DNA from 4 places in the Brenneria sp. L4-2C genome. Region 4 is predicted to be linked to each of the others. Evidence: predicted binding sites of a transcription regulator. Region 4 holds the regulator's gene; each other region holds the start of a gene.

Region 1 (3,492 bases), on a different contig from region 4:
CGCTGACCGGAACCTGGCTCTTGCCCGACACGCTCAAATCCCATGCCGGCGAAAAAGGCCGGCAGCCGGGGCGGCTGATGCGTTTTTATCGCCGCCTGTTGGCGTGGGTGCTAGGCCACCGGCTGGCGACGCTCGGTCTGGCGCTGGCGTTCTTTGCGCTGTCGGTCTTCGGCACCACCTTTATGCAGGGCGAATTCTTCCCGTCTTCCGATCGTCCCGAGTTGCTGGTCAGTCTTTCCCTGCCGGCCAATAGCGCGCAGTCGGAAACGCAACGGCGGACATCCCTGCTCGAAAAAACGCTGGCGGGCAATGAAAACATCGATCATTACTCGACTTATGTCGGCACCGGCGCAATACGTTTCTATCTGCCGATGGATGTGTTGTCGGACAATGAAAATATTGCGCAATTAGTGGTGGTGGCGAAAGATCTGGCGGCCCGCGACCGGCTAATACGGCAGTTGAACGAGACCCTGGCCCGGGAGTTCGGCGACATCACCACGCGTGTTTCGCCGCTGGAGTTGGGGCCGCCGGTGGGCTGGCCGGTGAAATATCGCGTCAGCGGCCCGGATTATCAAAAGGTGCGCGAGTTGGCCCGGAAACTGGCGGGCGTCATCGGGAAAAATCCGGCCGCGCGCGAAGTGAATCTGACGGCCGGCGAGCCGGAGCGGGTCATTACGCTGCGCGTGAATCAGACCGAAGCGCGCGCGGCGGGCGTTTCTTCAACCACGCTGGCGGAAACGCTGAATACCGTCTGGTCCGGCAGCGTGATGACCACCGTGCGCGATCGTAACCGTCTGATTGATGTGGTGCTGCGCGGCAATGACGCCGAGCGGCTGGATACCGGCAGCATCGAGTCTCTGATGCTGACCACGTCAGGCGGGCAGAAAGTGCCGTTAAGCCGCGTCGCTACGCCGGTCTGGCATGTTGACGATCCGGTTGTTTGGCGGCGCCAGCGGCTGCCTTTTATCACCGTTCAAACGGATTTGGCGCCCGGTATGCGCGCCGAAGGCGTATCGCAGGCGCTGCTTCCCGCTGTTGATGCGTTGCGCGCCGAACTGCCGCCGGGTTATGGCATTGAAGAAGGCGGTACGGTAGCGGAATCAGACCGAGGCAATAGTTCCGTCTACACCGTGTTGCCGGTTACGCTTGGCGCGATGCTTATTCTGCTGATGATCCAGTTGCAGACGTTTTCGCGCATGCTGCTGGCATTGCTGATGGCGCCTTTCGGCCTGCCGGGGATTGTCGCGGCCATGCTGCCGACAGGCACGCCAATGGGTTTTGTGGCGTTGCTTGGCATTATTGCGCTGGCCGGGATGATTATTCGTAACGCGGTTATTCTCATCAGCGAAGTCGACAGCAACACGCGTCAGGGGCTGGATCGCGAAGACGCGATCATAAAAGCCGCGCAACACCGCGCCAGACCGATACTGTTGACCGCTTGCGCCGCCATTCTGGGGATGATCCCGATTTCACATCAGGTATTCTGGGGGCCGATGGCCTACGCCATCATCGGCGGGTTAATGTTCGCTACGTTGGTGACGCTGACCGTATTGCCGGCGTCGCTCAGTCTTGTTATGCAGGCCGAAAAAACGGCGTTGCGCAAGCCGGAAATGGCATAGCCTGCTTTCTCCTCCGCTTTGTTTTTTCTTGTGACCGGGCCGTTATTTCAGCGGCCCATCGCTGCGATTTTGGGTTTGTCATAAAACTGTCACATTACATACATTTTACTGTCACTCAACTGTCCTATTTTTCCTCCTGCACACTACACTCTGATTAATTACGGCTCCGGGTCGACATTTTTGCTATCCCACAGGAGGGATTATGAAACTTATGCGTACCACTATCGCCGGTATTGTTGCGGCAACGTTTTCTTTGACGGCGGTTTCCGCTTTCGCCGCCGTCAATCTCACTGGCGCAGGTGCGACATTCCCCGCGCCGGTCTATGCCAAATGGGCTGACTCCTATCAAAAAGAAACCGGTAATAAAGTTAACTATCAGGGCATCGGCTCATCAGGCGGCGTAAAACAGATTCTCGCCAAGACCGTCGATTTCGGCGCGACGGATGCGCCGCTGTCCGACGATAAGCTGGCGCAGGATGGTTTGTTCCAGTTCCCGACGGTTATCGGCGGCGTGGTGCTGGCGGTGAACATTCCCGGCATCAAATCCGGCGATCTGACGCTGGATGGCAAAACGCTGGGCGACATCTACCTGGGCAAAATCAAAAAATGGAACGACCCCGCCATTACCAAGCTGAATCCGAATGCCAAACTGCCGGATCAGGATATCGCAGTGGTGCGTCGCGCGGATGGTTCCGGCACGTCTTTCGTCTTCACCAGCTATCTGGCGAAGGTGAATGCGGAGTGGAAGGAAAAAATCGGCGCCGGCTCCACGGTTAACTGGCCGACCGGTCTGGGCGGCAAGGGCAACGACGGCATCGCCGCGTTCGTTCAGCGTCTGCCCGGCTCCATTGGCTACGTCGAGTACGCGTACGCCAAGCAGAATAATCTGGCTTACACCAAACTGGTTTCCGCAGACGGCAAAGTGGTCAGCCCGACCGGGGAAAGTTTCAGCAATGCGGCCAAAGGCGCGGACTGGAGCCAATCTTTCGCTCAGGATCTGACTAACCAGAAAGGCGATGACGCCTGGCCTATCACCTCAACGACGTTCATTCTGGTGCAAAAAGCGCAGCCGAAAGCCGAACAGGGTACGGAAGTGTTGAAGTTCTTTGACTGGGCTTATCAGAAAGGCGGTTCTCAGGCTACGGCGCTGGATTACGCTATTCTGCCGGATGAAGTCGTTGAGCAGATTCGCGCGGCCTGGAAGACGAATGTGAAAGACAGCAGCGGTAAATCGTTGTATTAAAGATAACGAGAAAAAGCATTGCGTTAAGAAGAAGTGTACTAAAATCGTACTACGTTCCTTGTGTTTGGTAGCAAGGCCATTTCGCTGAGTGCGGCAAGGTATAAAAGGGGAGGAGAGGACATCTCCTCCCCATCCTTGGCTGCCACTTTTGTTATCAAGCATCGTTAAATTAAGAAGAGAGACGCATGGCTGAGTACAAGCCAACTATCAAAGCCCCCGGAAAGCACGGCGATATCATTTTTGGCGCGCTGGTAAAATTGGCCGCGCTGGTGACGCTGATGTTGTTAGGGGGCATTATTGTTTCCCTGATTGTGGCTTCCTGGCCCAGTATCGAGAAATTCGGTTTTTCTTTTCTGTGGACCAAGAACTGGGATGCGCCTGCCGAGCAGTTCGGCGCGCTGGTGCCGATTTACGGCACCATTGTCACCTCGTTGATCGCGCTGATTATCGCCATACCGATCAGTTTTGGTATTGCGCTGTTTTTAACCGAATTGGCGCCGGGATGGCTGAAACGCCCGCTGGGCGTCGCGATTGAGCTGCTGGCCGCCATCCCCAGTATCGTTTACGGTATGTGGGGGTTGTTCGTTTTCGCGCCGTTATTCGCCAAATATTTTCAGCAGCCGGTCGGCA
Region 2 (3,492 bases), on a different contig from region 4:
ACTATCTTATCTTTGACGGGTTGAAAAAGCGCGATCCTGATGCGGCTGAAAAGGCGATCCGCGCTCATTTGCAGGAACTGATTTACTCGATTACGCCGATCGCCGAACAGAACAGCGATTGGTTTGAACAGGCCTGAGGGAACGGGTTTAGCGTGGGAGCAGAACAGGATTGGGGAACCATAGTATCGGGCGACGGAGCGGCGCCCGAAATAACAGAAATGATGCGTGGGTAAAACCGTCAATCAGGCACGGCTAAGGCACATCAGTTCCTGAGGGGCGAAATACTCTTTAACGCCCTTGAGTTCAACGCATTTTGAACGACGGATTTCATCACGTTTCAGGTTTTCAGCGTGAATGGCCGCAATGGTTCCGACCAGGCGCGAATCGCTTTGCATCACGCGGTAACCGGCATCGAGCGGATTTCTGTATCTGTCATACGCCTTATACATATTAACCTCCTTCGTTTGACGATAAAAAATCGTAACGATCCTACCGCCGGCGGAAAGCCATCACCAGCGGATTGCGGTTTTTATAGAAAGTCCGTATATAAACCAAGCCGTTATTAACCACTACGGCTAAAAAATGCGGCTTTGATCACGGATTTAGCCGATCAACAATATTGTGTTAACACCGTCCGGGCGTTCAAAACCTGTCGTGGCAGGGCAAAGAAATGCCAGATACGTAAACCGGTTAGCGTATCGGTTGCGCCAGCTTGATCAGCCACAGTTCGTTGTCGGACTCTGGTTTTTGCAACGGTACGATTTCCAGCGTGGTGCGGACGGCTTCGCCGTCGCGCGTCAGTTTACCGTCCGCGCCGACCTGATAATCATCCGCCTTGTCCTTGGCTTTCACCGGAGATTGCAGTACGGCACGCAGGCCGAAGTCGTTATCGTTGATCACGGCCAGCGTCTGTCTATCGACGATGGCCAGGCCTTCAACCTTTTCCTGCCGCCAGCCCAGCCTACGCAAATCCAGCAATTCCTGTTTTTGCGCCAGACGAATGCCGCGCTTTTCCAACTGCTCGCGATCGTCGAATTCAGGCGATTTGCCGTCGGCGTCGAACGCCGTCAGATCGGTGGCTTTGCTCAGGTCCACCAGATAGATGCGGTTCTGCATCTGCTTGTCTTTATCCGCGCCTTGTTCGACCAGCAAAATGCGTTGATTATCCAAAGCGACGATATCGCCGATTTTGGCGTCTTTGGCCTTTTTATAGCGCTCGATATCGATGGGGTAGCCCAGCATACGGCTGGCGCCGGTTGCCGGGTTAAAGACGACCAGTCGCGTGAATCGCGCCTGGTTCTTGCTCTTGCCCTCAATATCCAGCGTGCTTTGCAGCGCCATGATCAGGTCGCCGTTCGGCAGTCTGGCCAACCCCTCGAAGCCGCGATTGGGCTGACGCCATTTGATGATATTGGGCAGTCCGTCGGCGACGGCGTGTTCGTCGCCGATGGGCGTCGGGCCGAATTTTTGCAGGATTTTCCCCTGCGCATCGATATGGATCAGAAACGGGCCGTATTCATCGCACAGCCAGAAGCCGCCGTCGCCGTCCGGCGTGATGCCCTCGGTATCCAGACCGCGTTTACTGGTCGTCAGGGGAAGCAGCGCGTCATTGAGCGCCACCTCGTTGGTGGAGCCAATCAAACCGCCCGGCAACGGCAGGCCGTTGATCGGCCCCTGTTCGTCATGCAGAGGGCGGGGGTTGACGGCCTGCGCCGCTTTGGCGCTCACTTTGATATCCATAACCATCGGAGTGTAATCCGGGTTGGCGAAGATCTTGGCTTCCTTATCGCCCGCCATCGGCGCATCGGCGTTGGGGCCGCGATCGGTCAGGGTGGTAAACAGCAGGTCGTCGCCCTGTTTTCCCGCAAAATGCAGGCCGGAACCAATCCCGATCGGTAACCCGTTGGGAAAATGACCGGCGAATTTCCCCTGATAACCGACACGGTCTCCTTGCGGAAAGGTGACGACGTAGCGGGTGACTTTTTCACCATCGGCCAGGGCATTTAAAGGAATAAGTCCGGCTAGCAACAGCGGCAACACATTCTGTTTCATCGTATTCACTCTTGTGGGTGTCCGTCATCGGGCGGTATGGGCTGATTTGATTATGCAAATCACAGGAGCTTAAATAACGGATATGTCATTCGCGTGACGGTTTTACGCCGGCACGCAATCGGGATGGGTATCGATGAAATCCGCCGTTCGGGACGTGTTCAGGTTTTTTTAGGTAGCCGACGAAATTGCGACGCGATCTGTATGCAGTTGCACAGCACCAGAAACGCGGTCGTCAGAAAGACCCAGCGGAAACCCGCGATGGCTGAAACGCCGGAGCCAATCAGCGGGCCGGCCACATTACCCAGATACATAAACGACTGATTATAGCCAAAGATGCGGCCGGTGACCTGCTGGCTGCTGTATTTTACCAGCAGCGCCTGGACCGTGGGCATCAGCGCGCCGTCGGCAAAGCCCAGCATAAACCGCAGTATGCCAAGCTGGGTTGGCGTTTGTATGACCGACATCGCGCAGAATAGCAGTACGCTGAACGCCAGCGCGGCAATCAGGATACGGTGCGCGCCGATGCGATCGCCCAGACGGCCGAGCCGTGGCGCGGCCATCAGCGCCGATACGCCGGGGATGGCGGCAATGACCCCGCTGATAAACGCGATATTATTGCTATCGGGCGCAAGGTCGCGGATGAAGAGCGTCAGAATGGGGTTGATGGACGCGTTTGACAGTTGGATCATCATGGTGGTGATGAACAGGCTGACGATCAGCGTCGGGTAGGGCAGGGAAGTAAACACCGCTTTACCGCTCAATCGATTGGCCTTGCTGACTTTGATGACGTTTTCTTTAATCGCGAACAGCGTAATCAGAAAGCTGGTGAACAGCATGCCGGCGGTAATGAAAAAGACGATCCGCAGGCCAAGGTAGTCGGCCATAAATCCGCCGAACAGCGGGCCGAGGATCACCCCGGAAATTTGACCGGTGGATAAGGTTCCCAGCGCCCAGCCGCTCTTTTCCCGCGGCACCTGCGAGGCGATCAACGCCATCGCATTGGGGATAAAGCCCGACGTCAGCCCCATCAGGGAGCGCAAAATAAACAGTTGCCATACGTTGGCGGCCAGGCCTTGCAGCGCCATGATGATGGACATGCCCAGCGCCGCGCGCAGCAGCATCAGCTTACGCCCTTTGCGGTCGGCCAGACTCCCCCATAACGGCGCGACAATCGCTGAAACCAGAAAGGAAGAACTGAAAATGACGCCGGACCAGAGGCTTAATGATTCGTGCGAATGTACGCCAAGTTGTTCTATGTACAGCGGTAGAAAGGGCAATATCTGGCTCATGGCCATGCCGGTAAAAAAACAGCCCAGCCATGCAGCGAATAAATTGAGTTTCCAGGTTTCCATGGTGTGCGGGACGCGCCTTTGTAAGCCGGTTGCCAATGGTGAAATTAAGCGTCAGAACGTAATTTGCAGGTAGGGGGATCAACAAATA
Region 3 (3,492 bases), on a different contig from region 4:
ATGAATATGCCCGCATAAAACGGTATTCACCAGCGGATAGCGGGCCAACACCGCGGCCAGATTATGCGCGTTGCGCAAGCTGTGTTGATCGAGCCAGGTACAGCCCGAAGGATGAGGATGGTGGTGCAGTAATAGCAGGGTAAAACGATCCGGCTGGCTTTGCAGACTGCGCTCAAGCCATTCGAGTTGATAATCGCTCAGTTCGCCGTGCGGCACGCCGAACACCTGGCTGTCCAGCAGGATAATCTGCCATTTATCGCCCACCAGCACATGTTTGGACGGCGCAATCCCCTCTTCAGCCAGCGTATCGAACATCGCCGGCTGAAAATCGTGGTTGCCCGGCAGCCACACGCAAGGCGCGGACAACTGTCTGATGCCGCGAGAGAAGTGGCGATAGGCCTCCAGCGAGTGATCCTGCGCCAAATCGCCCGTGGCGACGATCAAATCGAACGCATGTTGCTGCGCCTGTATCGCATCCAGCACGGCGTGATAACTGTGGTATGTGTTAACACCAAGCAGCGTTTCATGTTCACCGGCAAAAAGGTGGGTATCTGTTATTTGTAAAATCCTGATTCTGGCGCCACTCGCCACAGGAAGTGTCAACAGGCTTTCCAAATGATGGTGTCCTTGGTTACTTAAATCTGTCTATACCCGTCATCTTTCAAGTCGCAGATGCGCTGGCTTTACACATTGAATCTATTGGGTATCAAAAACTGGGATCGACATCGAACCATACGCCAAACAATATTTTAGCCAATCAGCAAGAAACTGATTAATTTGATGCTTTTCGTCACGTTGATGTAACTTATTATTCGGATAATCATAACGTGCCTTGAAGCGGAAGATCTGCTGACTCGCACACACTTCCGCAACCAGCGCGTCATGATACAACCTGACGGTCATCATTGGCAGACTCCAGTAGCTCACCGCCGGGGCGGTCTGCTGAATCTTGACCAACGAGGTGTAACGGGTTGACTCAAGGATAGTTAAGCGATAAACGGCATTATGAACGCGATAAACCGCGGTTTCACCGACTTCGTCTATACGGGGCAGCAAACGCCGTAATTGCATGAAATTGGTTTCGCATAGCCTCATCATTGCCGGGAAATCCGGGGTATAGCGCTTCATAAATTCAATCCACCCACTCGTTTCTCAGTTTTTTATGGTGCAACGCCAACCATTGCAAGGCAATGACGGACGCCGCGTTATCGATAATCCCTTCTTCAACCCATTGATAACTCTGTTCACGGCTGACCACATGCACCCGGATATCTTCATTTTCTTCCGCCAGGCCATGGATCCCCGCCGCGGTTCGGGTATCCACTTCCCCTACCATAACAGCCAGACGCTCGCTGGTGCCACCCGCGCTGGCAAGATAGTTGACGATCGGCCGGCAACGGCCGACGACCAGACCCGCCTCTTCCTGCGCTTCCCGCCGCGCGACATCTTCCAGACTTTCACCCGGTTCAATCATCCCCGCCACCAGTTCCAGCAGCCAGGGGGACACGCTGCTGTCGTACGCGGCGATACGAATCTGTTCAACCAAGACCACCTCGTCGCGCACCGGGTCATAGGGCAACAGAACGACCGCGTGTCCGCGCTCGAGTATCTCGCGGCTGACCTCGCCGCTCATTTCACCATTAAACAGGCGATGACGGAAACGATAGCGTATCAGTGAAAAAAAACCTTTGTATAATTCTTCACGTGCAATAATTTCTACATCATCTTTACTAAAGGTAACCGGACTGGATACTGAAGACGCCATGATTAAACTCCTGTAACGGGTATCGATGGAACCGATCATTGTAGGGCGAAAATCCCTGTCATCATACTCGCGCTTGTTTGTGGTAAATTTACATAATTCCGGAATCTTTCCCAACAGGGCGATTTAGTCTGGACCGTTGTCGTGCGGCAGGTGCAAACTGATGTGCATAAAGGCGCTGCGACATCGGCTCCGAATGGCGCAGAAGCCCTCCTAATCGGGGCTGACTTCAGGAAATATGGCACGTTCAGTTACCTCATCCTATTGGCAGATTCTGATAGAATCGAAAACTATTCGTCTATAGACGGCGTTATCATAGCGACATTGCTGTACAACAAGGAACGCAAATGAAGAAATTGCTCCCTCTTCTTATTGGTTTGAGCCTGAGCGGTTTTAGCTTAATGAGTCAGGCGGAAAACCTGTTACAGGTATACCAACAAGCGAAAAATACCAATCCAGACTTACGTAGCTCAGCAGCCACCCGCGATGCCGCGTTTGAAAAGATCAATGAAGCACGAAGCCCATTGCTGCCGCAATTGGGTTTAGGCGCGGATTATACCTATACCGATGGTTTTCGAGATAGCAACGGCATTAACAATGATGTCAAAAGCGCATCATTACAGTTAACCCAGACGCTGTTTGATATGTCTAAATGGCGCGCGCTGACCTTGCAGGAAAAACAGGCCGGGATTGAAGACGTCACCTTCCAGACGGCCCAGCAGAATCTTATCCTGAATACGGCGACCGCCTATTTCAACGTACTGCGCGCCATTGATTCCCTGTCTTATATCGGCGCTCAGAAGCAGGCGATTTATCGCCAGTTGGATCAGACGACCCAGCGTTATAATGTCGGGCTGGTGGCGATTACCGACGTGCAAAACGCCCGCGCCGAATATGATAACGTCCTTGCCAACGAAGTGCTGGCCCGCAATACGCTGGATAATAATCTGGAAGCGCTGCGTCAGGTCAGCGGTAATTTTTACCCGCAGTTGGCGGGCCTGGACATCAAACGGTTTTCCACCCAGACGCCCGGCGGCGTCAGCGTTCTGTTGAAAGAAGCGGAAAACCGCAACCTGAACCTGTTGTCCGCCCGTCTGAGTCAGGATCTGGCGCGTGAGCAAATCCGCTATGCCCAGACGGGTCACATGCCGACGCTCGATCTGACCGCCTCCAGCAGCGTCAGCGATACCCGCTATTCCGGTTCGAACGCCCGAGGCAATTCCTATAACGACAGCGATATCGGGCAGAATAGAGTCGGCGTCAGCTTTAACCTCCCGCTCTACAGCGGCGGCGCGACCAGTTCGCAGGTGAAACAGGCGCAGCACAGTTTCGTCAGCGCCAGCGAACTGCTGGAAAGCGCCCACCGTTCAGTGGTTCAGACCGTACGCTCTTCATTTAATAACATTTCGGCGTCTATCAGCAGCATCAACGCGTATAAGCAGGCTGAAGTTTCGGCGCAAAGCTCTCTCGATGCGATGGAAGCGGGCTATCAGGTCGGTACGCGAACCATTGTCGATGTGCTGGATGCCACGACGACGCTATATAACGCCAAACAACAGCTTTCCAGCGCCCGTTATGATTACCTGATTAATCAGTTGAACATTAAATCCGCGCTGGGCACGTTGAATGAAAGCGATCTGCAAGCGCTGAATGCCGCTTTAGGTCAGCCGGTTTCAACCACGCCGCCGGTCACAGACGGCAGCGGCAGCGCGTCATTGCTCCAAACGACA
Region 4 (3,492 bases):
TTCTCCCCCTGATAATCGTGAAAGTCGGCGAGTTGGCGCTCTATATCGGCCAGATTGCCTTTGATCAACTGCATCGGCTGCGTCATGGGAACCGGAAGCGTCTCGATCGCCGGCGGGAGATCGGGCGTAAAACTGACCAGACAAACGGATTTGTCGCTGCCTAATTCGTCAAAACTCAGCGGAATAGGGGAGCCGCTGTAGCGAATATGTTCGCTTTTCGTCACGCGCTGCGGACGGTGGATATGCCCGAGGGCGATATAGTCCGCCGGCGGGAAAGCCTGCGCCGGGAACGCATCCAGCGTACCGATATAAATGTCGCGCACCGAGTCGGACGCGGTCGCGCCGACGGTGGTCAGATGACCGGTGGCGATGATGGGCAACGGCAGCCCTGCCGCCTCGCGTTTCCGGCAGGCCAACTGGTAACTCTGGTGGTAATGCGTGGCGATGGCATCCTGCAAGATCTGCTGTTTTTCATCGCCGGACTGGCCGGCCTGACTGGTGATCAGATCGCGCGGCCGCAGAAAGGGGATCGCGCATAATACGGCGCCGGGCCGTCCCTGACGGGTTTCCAGCACCATCACCTGTTGTTCGAGATCGCCGCCGGCGCTGGCGATGACCTGGGTATTCATGCAGGCCAGCAGATCGCGCGATTCATTCAGCGTGGCGACGGAGTCATGGTTGCCCCCCAGGATCACCAGCCGACAGCCCGTGCGCTGTAGCTCGACCACGAAGCGGTAATACATTTCCCGCGCATAACTGGGCGGCGAGCCGTTATCAAAGATATCTCCCGCGACGATTACCGCATCCACCTGATGCTGTTCGACCTGAGCAATCAGCCAGTGCAGAAAGGCCTGATGCTCGGCTGCACGGCTCTTGGTGTAAAAATATTGCCCCAGATGCCAGTCGGCGGTGTGGATAATACGCATGGAACTCCTTGAACGATAAGTCTTCGCTGTGGCATCTAGTATAAACAGCCGCAGGCGTGCCTGTCCTTGCGAATACCCGACTTTGGAAATCGGCTCGAAAATATGCTGCGTGACGTTGAAAAATGCTCCTGCATTTTTTTACTCGCCCCGTCCATGGGGCTCGCCCTGCGGGCCGTCACTGCGTGACGTTGAAAAATGCTCCTGCATTTTTTTACTCGCCCCGTCCATGGGGCTCGCCCTGCGGGCCGTCACTGCGTGACGTTGAAAAATGCTCCTGCATTTTTTTACTCGCCCCGTCCATGGGGCTCGCCCTGCGGGCCGTCACTGCGTGACGTTGAAAAATGCTCCTGCATTTTTTTACTCGCCCCGTCCATGGGGCTCGCCCTACGGGCCGTCACTGCGTGACGTTGAAAAATGCTCCTGCATTTTTTTACTCGCCCCATCCATGGGGCTCGCCCTGCGGGCCGTCACTACGTGACGTTGAAAAATGCTCCTGCATTTTTTTCATAAATCTGTCACAAAACTGACGCATAATGCTCTGCGCATGCTAACAGCGACGATGATTAACGGCAGGATAAACAATGGCAAGACGCATATTGGTCGTGGAAGATGAAGCACCGATTCGTGAAATGATCTGTTTTGTACTGGAACAGAATGGTTATCAGCCTGTCGAAGCGGAAGATTACGACAGTGCGGTCATGCAATTGTCGGAGCCTTTTCCTGAACTGGTGTTACTGGACTGGATGTTGCCGGGCGGCTCTGGTTTGCAATTCATCAAGCATATGAAACGCGAGGCGCTGACGCGCGACATCCCCGTTATGATGCTGACCGCCCGCGGCGAGGAAGAGGATCGGGTGCGCGGGCTTGAGGTCGGGGCGGATGATTACATCACCAAACCTTTTTCGCCCAAAGAACTGGTGGCGCGTATCAAAGCGGTGATGCGCCGCATTTCCCCGATGGCGGTTGAAGAAGTGATTGAAATGCGCGGATTGAGTCTGGATCCCTCCTCTCATCGGGTCACGACGGAAGATCTTGCGCTGGATATGGGGCCGACGGAATTTAAACTGTTGCATTTCTTTATGACGCATCCTGAACGGGTTTACAGTCGTGAACAGTTGCTTAACCACGTTTGGGGCACTAACGTTTATGTTGAAGATCGCACCGTTGATGTTCATATCCGCCGATTGCGTAAAGCGCTGGAAACCAGCGGTCATGATAAAATGGTGCAGACCGTTCGCGGAACGGGATATCGTTTTTCGACGCGTTATTGAAGGCTGCCGTAGCGGGGAAACATCAACGTGCTAGAACGTTTATCATGGAAGAGGCTGGCGCTGGAGCTGGCTTTCTTTTGTCTGCCAGCGCTCCTGTTGGGGTTGATCGTCGGCTATCTGCCCTGGTTTTTACTGGCAGCGGTTCTGATTGTACTCTGCTGGAACTTTTACAATCAGCTTAAACTTTCCTACTGGCTGTGGGTCGATCGCAGTATGACGCCGCCTCCCGGGCGCTGGAGCTGGGAACCGCTATTCTACGGCCTGTATCAGATGCAATTGCGCAACCGGCGACGGCGGCGCGAATTGGCGTTATTGATCAAACGCTTTCGCAGCGGAGCCGAGTCGCTGCCGGATGCGGTGGTGATCACCACCGAAGAGGGCGCCATCTTCTGGTGTAATCGCCTGGCCCAGCACCTGCTTAGCTTTCGCTGGCCGGAAGACAGCGGGCAGAATATCCTCAATTTGCTGCGTTACCCTGAATTCGCCGCCTATCTGAAAGGCAAGGATTTTAGCCGTCCGTTAACGCTGCAACTGAATAACGCCCATCACGTTGAGTTTCGCATTATGCCCTATTCCGAAGGGCAACTGCTGATGGTGGCGCGCGATATTACTCAAATGCACCAGTTGGAAGGGGCGCGGCGTAACTTTTTCGCCAACGTGAGCCATGAACTGCGCACGCCTTTGACCGTGTTGCAGGGATATCTGGAAATGATGCAGGATGAAACGCTGGACGGCGCTCTGCGCAGTAAGGCGTTGAATACCATGCAGGAACAGACGCGACGCATGGACGGATTAGTCAAACAGCTGCTAACTCTGTCGCGGATAGAAGCCGCCGCCGCCATCGATCTGAGCGAGAAGGTCGACATGCCGCTGATGCTGCGCGTATTGCAGCGCGAGGCCCAGACGTTGAGTCAGGCGCGTCACGAGATTGTCTTTCGCGTAAATGAAAATCTCCAGGTGTTCGGTAATGAAGAACAACTGCGCAGCGCCGTTTCCAATCTGGTGTATAACGCCGTCAACCATACGCCGGCGGGAACGCGCATCGAAGTTTGCTGGCAAAAAACGCCGGCAGGCGCGCAGTTTCTGGTCAGCGATAACGGACCGGGGATCGCCGCGGAGCATTTGCCGCGTTTGACGGAACGCTTTTATCGCGTCGATAAAGCGCGCTCGCGGCAGACCGGCGGCAGTGGATTAGGTCTGGCGATTGTGAAACACGCATTGAGCCACCATGACGCCCGTCTGGAGATCATGAGTGAGGATGGTTTAGGTTCCCGTTTTGCCTTTACCTTGCCGAA

The links. The regulator PhoB, encoded in region 4, activates phosphate uptake and scavenging genes when phosphate is short. The targets are predictions, from matches to a motif close to CTGTCATAAAACTGNCNNAT.
Region 1: the regulator PhoB is predicted to act here: its motif matches at 1,695-1,714, upstream of pstS (phosphate ABC transporter substrate-binding protein PstS).
Region 2: the regulator PhoB is predicted to act here: its motif matches at 2,133-2,152, upstream of ABRZ26_RS19215 (esterase-like activity of phytase family protein).
Region 3: the regulator PhoB is predicted to act here: its motif matches at 1,821-1,840, upstream of nudF (ADP-ribose diphosphatase).

What each region holds. Positions count from the first base shown of each region.
Region 1 covers NZ_JBEIAC010000022.1:53,181-56,672, forward strand. Annotated here, with positions in the region: gene ABRZ26_RS21695 (efflux RND transporter permease subunit) at 1-1,619, shown strand, start outside; gene pstS (phosphate ABC transporter substrate-binding protein PstS) at 1,822-2,862, shown strand; gene pstC (phosphate ABC transporter permease PstC) at 3,048-3,492, shown strand, end outside.
Region 2 covers NZ_JBEIAC010000016.1:87,336-90,827, forward strand. Annotated here, with positions in the region: gene ABRZ26_RS19205 (GntR family transcriptional regulator) at 1-137, shown strand, start outside; gene ydfZ (putative selenium delivery protein YdfZ) at 243-449, opposite strand; gene ABRZ26_RS19215 (esterase-like activity of phytase family protein) at 691-2,052, opposite strand; gene ABRZ26_RS19220 (multidrug efflux MFS transporter) at 2,211-3,404, opposite strand.
Region 3 covers NZ_JBEIAC010000011.1:97,019-100,510, reverse strand. Annotated here, with positions in the region: gene cpdA (3',5'-cyclic-AMP phosphodiesterase) at 1-615, opposite strand, end outside; gene ABRZ26_RS16275 (DUF1249 family protein) at 697-1,128, opposite strand; gene nudF (ADP-ribose diphosphatase) at 1,133-1,765, opposite strand; gene tolC (outer membrane channel protein TolC) at 2,110-3,492, shown strand, end outside.
Region 4 covers NZ_JBEIAC010000003.1:266,748-270,239, reverse strand. Annotated here, with positions in the region: gene sbcD (exonuclease subunit SbcD) at 1-926, opposite strand, end outside; gene phoB (phosphate response regulator transcription factor PhoB) at 1,508-2,197, shown strand; gene phoR (phosphate regulon sensor histidine kinase PhoR) at 2,225-3,492, shown strand, end outside.